Regions from separate parts of the Pseudomonas sp. DTU_2021_1001937_2_SI_NGA_ILE_001 genome, predicted to be linked through region 1. Evidence: riboswitches for the same ligand, from Rfam matches in the RefSeq annotation. Region 1 holds a riboswitch; the other holds the start of a gene.
What was found. Region 1 has a riboswitch for manganese ahead of RRX38_RS05135 (hypothetical protein). Riboswitches for the same ligand answer to the same signal wherever they lie in the genome.
Positions count from the first base shown of each region.

Region 2: linked by a shared signal. The riboswitch ahead of RRX38_RS20725 (TMEM165/GDT1 family protein) and the one ahead of RRX38_RS05135 (hypothetical protein) in region 1 are both predicted to bind manganese.

Region 1 is NZ_CP135971.1:1,293,308-1,298,759, reverse strand. It holds gene dapA (4-hydroxy-tetrahydrodipicolinate synthase) at 1-108, shown strand, start outside; partial or broken gene RRX38_RS05145 (methylenetetrahydrofolate reductase C-terminal domain-containing protein) at 101-1,573, opposite strand; partial or broken gene RRX38_RS05140 (5-methyltetrahydropteroyltriglutamate--homocysteine S-methyltransferase) at 1,945-3,015, shown strand; yybP-ykoY riboswitch at 3,086-3,253, shown strand; gene RRX38_RS05135 (hypothetical protein) at 3,344-4,210, shown strand; gene RRX38_RS05130 (glyoxalase superfamily protein) at 4,405-4,929, shown strand; gene RRX38_RS05125 (nitronate monooxygenase) at 5,074-5,452, shown strand, end outside.
Region 2 is NZ_CP135971.1:4,747,821-4,753,272, reverse strand. It holds gene RRX38_RS20735 (2-hydroxyacid dehydrogenase) at 1-702, shown strand, start outside; gene RRX38_RS20730 (class I SAM-dependent methyltransferase) at 763-1,761, shown strand; yybP-ykoY riboswitch at 1,801-1,995, shown strand; gene RRX38_RS20725 (TMEM165/GDT1 family protein) at 2,011-2,595, shown strand; gene RRX38_RS20720 (M48 family metallopeptidase) at 2,638-3,456, opposite strand; partial or broken gene RRX38_RS25135 (HAMP domain-containing protein) at 3,617-4,960, shown strand; gene RRX38_RS25130 (methyl-accepting chemotaxis protein) at 4,976-5,452, shown strand, end outside.

The DNA of each region.
Region 1 (5,452 bases):
GCGCTGCAGGGGTGGTTGGCGCCCGGGCTGCGGGCGCCGATGCAGGCCTGTTCGGCAGCGGCTGTGGCTCGTTTGCGCGAGGTGTTGGCCGTGCTGGGGGAGGGTTGAACGCCGTTACTGGATCGGCGCCTGCCTGGGAAGGGGGCGCGAACCAGCCCGGCCAGGAGCTGCGATGGCGGCTGGGGGCCTCAACGCAGGGGATCAGCCGCTGGGTCAGTACGTCGGTCTGGCGCGCGGACACGGCGATGCGGTACTTGATGCTGTGGATGCACTCGCGGTCACCGAACTCGCAGCGGTTCAACCGGGTGCCACCGCAAGGGCCGTTGGCCAGGCCTTTGGGGCAGCTTTCCGGGCAGACGTAGAGGGTGTCTTCCAGGCGGCATCGGCCGCAGGTGTCACAGCCCAGCAGCGGCCGCTTGAGGCTGCGTTCGAGCTTTTCCAGAGCCCTTGCGCCCCCTGGGGTCGCCCACATGGGGCGACGCACCGCCCAGCCGAAGGTGCGACTGAGCAGGGTGGTACGGCTGAACAGTTGATGGTGCAGACCCCGCAGCAGGTGGTAGCGCAGCCGCTCCTTGAGGCTGGCCCTGGCCGGCGAAAGGTCGGTTTGCCCGGCAGGCTGTGCCGGTGCGAAGGTCACGGCGGGGTGGCCCGGCAGCTGCCAGCTGGCCTGCCAGGCCGGGAACCACTGATCCAGCGTGGCGATGCGCGCCTGCCAGTGTTCGATGGCCTGCTCCAGCGCTTGCAGTTGGTCGGCGTCGTGAATGCCAGAGAGTTCCACGCCGGCATAGCCCATCAATTGCAGACCGACTATCTGCAGGCCCAGGCGCTCGAGGCTGCGTTGCTGGGCGAACGCCTTGGACACCTCGGCCTCGGCGCTGACGGCAGCCAGCATCGACGGGCTGACCACGGTGCCGGCCACGTGTTCGAGCATCTTCGCCCGCCCGGCGGTGAGCGCCATGACACAGGCCAGCATCGGACGGGGCGAGGGCTGGCGGCGCATCCATTGCAGTGCCTGCACATGGCACTCGGGGTCGTAGCCCAGTTGCAGGCTGAGAAAGTCCGCACCGGCGGCCAGCTTTTTTTCGGCCTTGAAATACTGTGCGCCGCGTTCTTCTTCGCGGTACTTGAAGGGATTGAGCGCGGCGCCCAGCAGCCAGTTCGGGCGCGCCTGACGGGCGATCTGCAGGGCGGCGACCGACTCCAGGTAACGCACCGGCTGCTGGCCGGGTTCATGGCCGGGCAGGCGGTCGCCGGTGACGATGAACAACTGCTCGAGGCCCAGGCGTTGCATGCGCTCGAGCTGCGCGAGCAGGTCGCTGCGTTCGCGATCCTTGCCGGAAAAATGCACCAGTGCCGGCACCGGCTGGCGCAGTCGTTGGTAAGCATCCAGCGGCGTCAGGTCGAAGCGGCTGCCGACTCGGTCAGCGATGGTACCCAGCAGGGGCCAGCCACACACCTGGGTGCGCTGCATCTGCGTTTCGAACGTCGCGAAGCTCTTGTCCGTGGGCTTGGGCACGAACTCCACCAGACACACGAAAGGCGCGTTGTGCAGGGCTTGTCTGAGGGTGAGCATAGTGTCGCTGCCTGAGGCTGGGATAGCTGATTGTCCCGCAATGTCGGGCCAGTACCTTGTCCAGAAACGACGTTGCGGGACGAGGTTTGCCCGCAAGACAGGTCAGTTAGACCGGGTAGCGGCTTCAGCCGCGAAGCGACCGCCTGTTCACAACAGATGCACTGAATTTCCCGGCGCTCTCGCGACTAAAGCCGCTCCCGCCGGGCCACATGCCGCTTAAGCGAACAGTATTGGGTTTGCCCGCCTGGAAGTTCACTCGGCGGCATTCAACATGAATAAAACTGAGGACCATCTTCAAATTTATGAGTTTGCCTCAGGGTTCGAGCCTGACCAGAATGCCGCCATCGAATCTTTGCAGCGGAGCACACGACATGGCCTTGGCACATAATCTGGGATTTCCGTCCATCGGGCGCGATTCTGAACTGCACAAGGCCAAGGCCGCGTTCCGCTCTGGTGAACTCGACGAAGCCGGTCTGCACGCGGTGGGCCGCAACCTGCGTGCCGCGCATTGGCAACTGCAGAAGGACGCTGGCATCGAGCTGCTGCCGGTGGGTGACTTCGCCTGGGGCGACACGGTGCTGAACCACTCGCAGGCCTTCGGCGTGATTCCCCCGGGGCGGCACACCTTGCCAGGCCTGGCTGACGGCGCTGCGGCTCATCCGCAGGCGCAGTGGTTCGACGGCCCTGCGCGTTACACGGTCCCCGAATTGACTGCCGGGCAGGTCTTCACCCTGAACTGGGAGTCGTTGTTCGAGGAGGTCGACGAGGCTCATGCCCTGGGTCATGCGGTCAAGCCGGTGGTGATCGGCCCCTTGACCTATCTGTGGCTGGGCAAGGGCCAAGGTGCCGAGTTCGACAAGCTGGAACTGGTCGACCGGCTGCTGCCGCTATACGGGCAGATCTTCCAGCGCCTGGCAGCCCAAGGGGTGGAGTGGGTGCAGATCGACGAACCGATCCTTGGCCTGGAGCTGCCGCAGGACTGGAAGAATGCCTACGAACGGGTCTACAACCTGCTGCAACGCGAGCCGCTGAAGAAGCTGGTGGCCACGTGTTTCGGCGCCCTGGCGAGCAACCTGGGCCTGGCCGCCGGGTTACCGGTGGACGGCCTGCATGTGGACCTGGTGTGCGCTCCCGAACAGCTCCCTATCGTGGTTGACCGTCTGCCGGCCTACAAGATTCTGTCCCTTGGCGTGGTCGATGGCCGCAACGCCGGCCACGACGACCTGGGCAAGGCCCACGCGCTGCTGCGCCAGGCCCGGGAGCGCCTGGGCGAACGGCTCTGGGTGGCGCCATCCTGTGCACTGCAGCCCGAGCAGAAGCATCCTGACCAGCAGGACGCCGTGCCCGATGGCGTGCATGTCGTTGCGCTGCGTAAGTGCCAAGAGGTGGCGTTGCTGGCTTCGGCCCTGCGGCAGCCAGAGCCACACGGCACCCTGCGTGCCGCATAAGCCACGCCCTGCCGTGCGACTGACCCGTTGATATTTTTTTCACATGGGCGTGGCTAGACTGGCGCCACTTGTTGGGGAGTAGCCTGCTCCGGTGCCAATGCCGGAGCGTTCGCGTCAACATGCCTGGCCAGTCGGCCGTGGCGCGGACACCTTCGGGTTGGCGAGACCGATGATAGAGTCGCATTCTGGGCCGGGCATGGGACTTTGTCGTTGTGTCAGCGCCCGGTCAGGCATGCATCGTGAACTTAATCCTTTCAGCTCTTTCCTTTCAGACACGTCTCATCACCGTCGTCAGCGCCCGCTTGCGGCAGGAGGGTCAGCCATGAGCCGACCCTGGCTGCCGACCCCCGGCTTGCGCATTGCCTGCGGCCTCGTAGTCCTTCTGTTGCTGATGGTGCTGGGGTTCTTCACCTGGCAAGCCTACTACCCGGTCCAGGCGGCAAGCGGCTGGCATTACCGGGTGGTGCATGACGACGTGGCCAAGGCGGCGTCCATGGCGCCTGCCGAGAACGGCGCCTTGCTGGTCAGCCGGGAACTGCGTGACGGGCAGGGCAGCATCCTGCGCATCCAGGCCGATGGCACTCGCACCTCGGTGGTCGAAGGCCTGTCCAAGCCCGACGGTATCGTCGCTACCCGTGGCGGCTGGGTGTTCAGCCAGGAAGTGGCGGGTGCGAAGGTCGGCTTTCTCAAGGATGGCCAAGTCAGCACGCTGTTCCAGGGCGCGAATGTTCAGGGCCTGTGGGATGACGGCGACGAGCTGTATGCCGTCGAGGACCACAAGGCGCAGGGGCGCATCCTGCGCTATCGCTGGCGCGACGGCGCTCTGGACGTGGTGCGCACCGGCTTGCACGAGCCCGAGTCGATCACCCGCTGCACAGACGGGCGTTTGCTCTACACCGAAAAGGGCATGGGGGTGGTCCGCGAACTGACCGCCGACGGCAGCGACCCGGCGGTGCTGGTCGGCCTCAACCAGCCGACCTTCGTGATGTGCGACGGGCGCGGCCTTTGGGTGACGGAAGACTCCACGCACCGCGCCCGGCTGCTGCTGGTCGATACCCAAGGCCGACAGCGCACCGTGTTGTCGATGCTCAAGGCGCCGCAGGCGATCATTGCCAAAGAAGATGGTACCTACCTGGTGGCGGAAGGCGGTCGCGACCGGGTGCTGGAGCTGAAACCGCAAGAGCGCTGACAGAGCGGCAACTCGCGAAGGCTTTCAGCGCCGCTCGTGGGGGTGTAGGATCGGCGGCAGGCCGGATGCTGCCTGCCGCTCGCCCCGGGTCCCGGGAAGGTGAAAGCATCGGTTTCGCCCCTTCTTCATTCATGGCTTTCTAATGTTGGGGTCTGGTAACGCGAGCACCGCATCGCCTCGACCGGAGAGCTTTAATGATCACCCTCGAACAGGCCAAGCACATGGCCAAGGCCCTGCGCACGCAACTGCCAGGTGCCGAGCTGTCTCACTCTGCCGCGCTGGAACTGGTGGCCCGGCAACTGGGCTACAAGGACTGGAATGTCGCCGCCGCCCGTTTGCCGAGCGAGCGGCCACGGCCCGCGGTGAGTTTCCAGCGCTGCATTCCGATCCTGCGCAGTTTCGATGAGGCCAAGGCCAGGGAGTTCTATCTCGACTTCCTGGGTTTCGGCATCGAATTCGAGCACCGCTTCGAGCCCGGTCTGCCCCTGTACCTGGGCATCGTTCGCGATGGCCTGCACCTGCATTTGTCGGAACACCACGGCGATGCCAGCCCCGGTGCGACCTTGTTCATTCCTTTGCAAGGCGTCGAGGCACTGCGCGATGAACTGCGCGGTAAACAGTATGGCTACGGGCGCCCGCAGATCGTCGAACAGCCCTGGGGTCGGCTCCTGGAAGTCCACGATCCGTTCGGCAACCGCCTGAGGTTCTGCGAGGACTGAGCGATGTGCCGTTCGTGGCTGAAGCGGCTCCCGGTGGGCGCGGCTTCAGCCAGGCAGAGGCTGGCAAGGGCTACGCTGATTGGCCATTCAAGAACGATGCGTTTACATTTTTCGTCGGAAAGTAAACCCGCAATGGAGTCGTACATGAGCTCATCCAACGCCTTCCTGGCCCGCCTGGGCATCAACCCGATCATCCAGGCGCCCATGGCCGGGGTCGCCACCCCGGAACTGGCGGCGGCGGTGTGCAACGCTGGCGGCCTGGGTTCGCTGGGTATCGGCGCCAGCAGCGTGGCGCAGGCCCGGCAGATGATCGAACAGACCCGCGCGCTTACCGATCGGCCCTTCAACGTCAATGTCTTCTGCCATGCCCCAGCGCAGCGCGATGCCCAACGTGAACAGACCTGGCTGGAGCATCTGCGTCCGCTGTTCGCCGCGTTCGGTGCCGAGCCTCCAGCGACCCTGGCGCAGATCTACCACAGCTTCGCCGAGGACGAAGAGCAGTTCGCCCTGCTGCTCGACACAC
Region 2 (5,452 bases), 2.1 Mb from region 1:
GCCCGCGAACACGGGGTAACGGTGTGCAACTGCCAGGGCTACGGCACCCCCTCGGTTGCCCAGCACACCCTGACCCTGCTGCTGGCCCTGGCCACTCGCCTGCCGGATTACCAGCAGGCCGTCCGGCAAGGTCGCTGGCAGCAGTCGACACAGTTCTGCCTGCTGGACTTCCCGATCGTCGAGCTGGAAGGCAAGACGCTAGGCCTGCTCGGCCATGGCGAGCTGGGCGGTGCCGTGGCGCGGCTGGCCGAAGCCTTCGGCATGCGCGTGCTGCTCGGCCAGGTGCCAGGCCGTCCGGCACGGGCCGACCGCCTGCCCCTGGAAGAACTGCTGCCACAGGTCGATGCCCTGACCCTGCACTGCCCGCTCAACGAGCAGACCCGCCACATGCTCGGTGCTCGCGAGCTGGCGCTGCTCAAGCCGCATGCGCTGGTCGTCAACACCGCACGTGGCGGGCTGATCGACGAACAGGCCCTCGCCGATGCGCTGCGCAACGGCCATTTGGGCGGTGCGGCCACCGACGTGCTGAGCGTCGAGCCACCGGTGAACGGCAACCCGTTGCTGGCTGCCGACATCCCACGGCTGATCGTCACTCCGCACAGCGCCTGGGGCGCCCGAGAAGCGCGGCAGCGCATCGTCGCGCAGACCGCCGAGAATGCCCGGCAGTTCTTCGCAGGCTCGCCGCTGCGCGTCGTGGCGTGAAGCCTGTAGCTCGCCCTGACGCCCCTGCTAAACTGCGCCCTTTTTTCCAGGAGTCAGGACATGGACCCGCGCAGTGAAGTGATTCTCCGCCAGGCCGAGCGGTTTCAAGGCAAGGTACTGCTGGCTGGGTTGCCGGCCGACGACCTGATGGGCCAGCTGCCCGACGCCTGCGGCTGGTCCTGGCATGCCGGTGACCATGCCGCGCTTGAAGCTCGCTTCGCCGGACGGACGCATTTCGGTGTCGAGCCGCCTGCTGGCGATTTCGATGCCGCGGTCTTGTTCCTGCCCAAGGCGCGCGACCTTGCCGACTACCTGCTCAATGCCCTGGCGGCACGCTTGCAGGGTCGCGAACTCTTCCTGGTCGGCGAAAAACGCGGCGGGATCGAAGCCGCTTCCAAGCAATTGCATCCGTTCGGCAAGCCTCGCAAGCTCGACAGCGCGCGGCACTGCCAGCTCTGGCTGGTCGGTGTGGAGCAGGCTCCGCAAGCACGACCGCTGCAAAGCCTGGCACGCACTTACGAAGTGCCCCTGGCCGACGGCCCGCTGCAAGTGGTCAGCCTGCCCGGCGTGTTCAGCCATGGACGGCTTGACCGCGGCACTGCACTGCTGCTCGAAAATCTGGACGGCCTGCCCGCTGGCGCCCTGCTGGACTTCGGCTGCGGCGCGGGCGTGCTGGGAGCCGCCATCAAGCGTCGCAGCCCGCAGAGCGAGGTGGTGATGCTCGACGTCGACGCCTTCGCCACTGCCAGCAGCACGCTGACCCTCGCCGCCAACGGCTTGCAGGCCCAGGTCATCACCGGTGACGGCATCGACGCCGCCCCCGCCGGGCTGCAGGTCATCCTGAGTAACCCACCGTTCCATACCGGGGTTCACACCAACTATCAGGCATCGGAAAACCTGCTGAAAAAAGCCAGCGAACATCTGAAAAAAGGCGGCGAACTTCGCCTTGTGGCGAATAGTTTCCTGCGTTACCAGCCGCTCATCGAGGCGCATGTGGGCGCTTGCCAGACCCTGGCGGAAGGTAACGGCTTCAGGATCTACAGTGCCGTGCGCGGATGAAATAAACGCTTGCCCAAAGCGAAACGGCTAGGCAGAATCCGCTCCGTCCTAGGGGAGTAGTCTCCCACGAGCGCTCAGCTCGTCCGGCATGCATCAACATACTTGGTCCGCAGACCATGGTGCGTGCGACCCAGAATCCGCCTCAGACGGATCAGCGGTTTGACAAGACCTATGACACGCACATCCTTACCCAGGGCGGGGAGGTTGTACGTGTCATTAGCCGTGTCGACCCGCCCTCTGGAACCCCTGATGCTGGAATCCCTGCTCGTCCCTACCGCCATCGTGGCGCTCGCTGAAATCGGCGACAAAACCCAATTGCTCGCACTGATCCTGGCGGCCCGCTTCCGCAAGCCCTGGCCGATCATTGCCGGCATCGTCGCTGCGACCCTGGCCAACCACGCTGCCGCCGGCGCCGTCGGGGCCTGGTTCAGCCAGTTCTTCTCGGATGCCGTGCTGCACTGGATCCTCGCCGCCAGCTTCACCGCCACGGCGCTCTGGACCCTCGTGCCGGACAAAATGGATGACGACGAGGCCAGCACCAAGCGCCAGTTCGGCCCGTTCATGACCACCCTGATCGCCTTCTTCATCGCCGAAATCGGGGACAAGACCCAGGTCGCCACGGTGATGCTCGCCGCCCAGTACAGCTACCTGTGGCTGGTCATCCTCGGCACCACCCTCGGCATGCTGATCGCCAACGTGCCGGTGGTGCTGGCTGGCAACTTCGCTGCCGAGAAACTGCCACTGACATTGATTCGCCGCCTGGCAGCCACGGCCTTCTTCGTCATGGCCCTGGTGGCGGTGTACAAGGCCATGCAGGTCAGCGGCTGGCTGTAACGGCCGGAAAAGGCGTGGCCGGCGCCACGCCTTGGTCGTGGATCAGGACTTTTTGGCTTTTTCGTACAGCGGCATGACTTTCGGAATCGCCGCCTGCAAGGAGGCGATACGGCTGTCCGAAGCCGGGTGAGTGCTCATGAACTCGGGAGGCGAACCCTCGCTCTGCGCGCTCATCTTCTTCCACAGCGTGATCGCTGCATTGGGGTTGTAACCGGCACGCGCGGCCAGCTCCAGCCCCAGCAGGTCGGCTTCGTTCTCGTTGCTGCGGCTGTTGGGCAGGGTCATGCTGTAGTTGACCACGGTATCGGCCAGCGCCAGGCTGTCCTGCCCCAGGCCGAACAGCGCACCAGCGCCCTGTTTGGCCATCGCCACGCCGTAGGCCTTGGACATCGCCTCACGACCGTGCTCGCGCAGGGCGTGGGCGATTTCATGCCCCATCACGGCGGCGATTTCATCGTCGGTCAGTTTCAGGGTATCGATCAGCCCGGTATAGAAGATGATCTTGCCGCCTGGTCCGCAGTTGGCGTTGAGCTCGTCGCTCTTGATCAGGTTGACTTCCCACTGCCACTGCGCCGAATCCGGGCGCAGCTTCGGTGCCTGACCGATCAGCCGGTCGGCGATGGCATGCACTCGCTTGGCATCGTTGCTGGTGGTGTCCAGCACACCCTTGCTCGACGCCTCGCCCACTGTCTCCTGGTAGGACTGCGCGTACATCTTGTTCACCTCATCGGTAGACAACATGCTGAACATGTACTGTTTGCGCTCTACACCGACCGAATCGCCGCTGGTGGTATTCACCGCCTGGCAACCGGCAAGCAGCAGGGCGGCGCCCAAGGCACACATGGCAAAAGTCTGACGCATTACTGGGTTCTCCTTACTCACGTGGCGCTCATCCTAGGCCGCGATACGCTGGCGCGCCAGATACCGGCCAATTGCCGTATTTGTCTCTTCTCCCCGCCCACTGGTTCCCTGCCCGCCAAACTGTCAGATCAACTCGGTAAAAGGTGCATGAATAGGCCTAATGATTTCCGCCCACTGGGCGATAGCGCTTAAGGCACAGCGTCCTTTTTTCCAGGGAGCGGGTATGAAATTCAAGTCGATCCAGTTCTCCATCGCCTTTCTCGCCGGCGCCGTCGTGCTGGGTGTGGCCGTAGCGTTCATCAGTTACGCGCTGTATTCCGGAGCACGGACGCAGGCACTGGTCGAGCAGCGCACCCGAGAGCAGTCGGAGCTGGCGGTCAGGCAACGCCTCGAGGCCCTGGCCCACAGCCAGGCCCAGGCTATACGCCGCGAACTGGAGACACCGCTGCAGATCGCCGCCAACCTGGCACAGGTTAACGCCCTGGCCGGAACCCCTGACAAACAGGGCCGTGCGCAACTGGAGATGAGCCGCGAAGCCCTCATCACCCTGACCCGCGATGCCCTTGAGAAGAATCCACGGCTGATCGACAGCTACATCAGTTGGGAACGCAATGGCCTGCTGCACAACGACGCGGCCTATACCGACCGTGAATACCCTGGCATTGACACCGACGGACGCTTCATTCCGTTGTGGTACCGCAACGACGATGGCAGCGTCGAGCTGAACAAGGTCACCGATCTGGACAACAGTGCCCTGCTGCCTACCGGTGTGCGCGCCAATGAGTTCTATATGTGCGCCAAGGAAACCGGCAAGGGCTGCGTGGTCGACCCAGCGCCCTACCCCATCGGCAACCGCACCGTGATGCTGGCCTCGTTCATTGCGCCGATCATGGTCAACGGCCAGTTCCAGGGTATCGCCGGTGCCGACCTTTCAGTGGATTTCATCCAGGACATGCTGGAGAAGGCCGATCAGGGTCTTTACAACGGTGCCGGTGAAATCGCCCTGATCGCCAGCAATGGCGGCCTGGTGGCCTATACCAAGGACAAGAGCAAGCTCGGCCAGAAGGCCAGCAGCCTGTTCGACGCCAACGAGATCGCCAACCTCGCCAAGCTGTCCAACGACCAGGTCAGCTACGACCTGGACGAAGAGCACGGCCACATCGAGGTGTACATGCCTTTCACCCTGGGCAGCACCAGCGCTCGCTGGACCTTGATGATGCAACTGCCACTCAGCGCGGTGATGGCCGACCAGGAGAAACTGCAGAACGACCTGCAGGCTCAGCGCCGCAGCGACATCCTCGGCATGAGCCTGGTCGGGCTGCTGATCGCGGCCATCGGCCTGCTGGTGATCTGGCTGGCCGCCCGGGGCATTGCCCGACCACTCAAGCAGATGGTCGCCATGCTCGATGACATCGCCCAGGGCGAAGGTGACCTGACACGCCGCCTGCACAGCGACCGCGCCGATGAACTGGGCCGCATTGCCAGCGGCTTCAACACCTTCCTCGGCAAGCTGCAGACCATGATCAGCCAGGTGGTCAGCTCGGTGCAGAAAGTCAGCGACTCCTCGGAGCACACAGCCGATATCGCCATTCGCACCAATCAGGGCGTACAGCGACAACTGGCGGAAATCGACCAGGTCGCCACCGCCGTGCAGGAAATGACCGCGACGGCCCAGGATGTCGCACTCAATGCCACCAAGGCCGCGCAAGCTGCCAACAACGCCGACAGCGCGGCCAGCGAAGGCATGGGCATCGTGCAGAACACCTCCAGCGCCATCGGCAGCCTGGCCAGGGAGATTGGCCGGGCGGTGGAGGTGGTGCAGAACCTCTCGCGCGACAGCGAGAGCATCGATGCGATCCTCACCACCATCCGCAGCATCGCCGAACAGACCAACCTGCTGGCCCTCAACGCCGCCATCGAAGCCGCACGCGCCGGCGAACAGGGCCGTGGTTTCGCGGTGGTCGCCGACGAGGTGCGCAACCTGGCGCAGAAGACC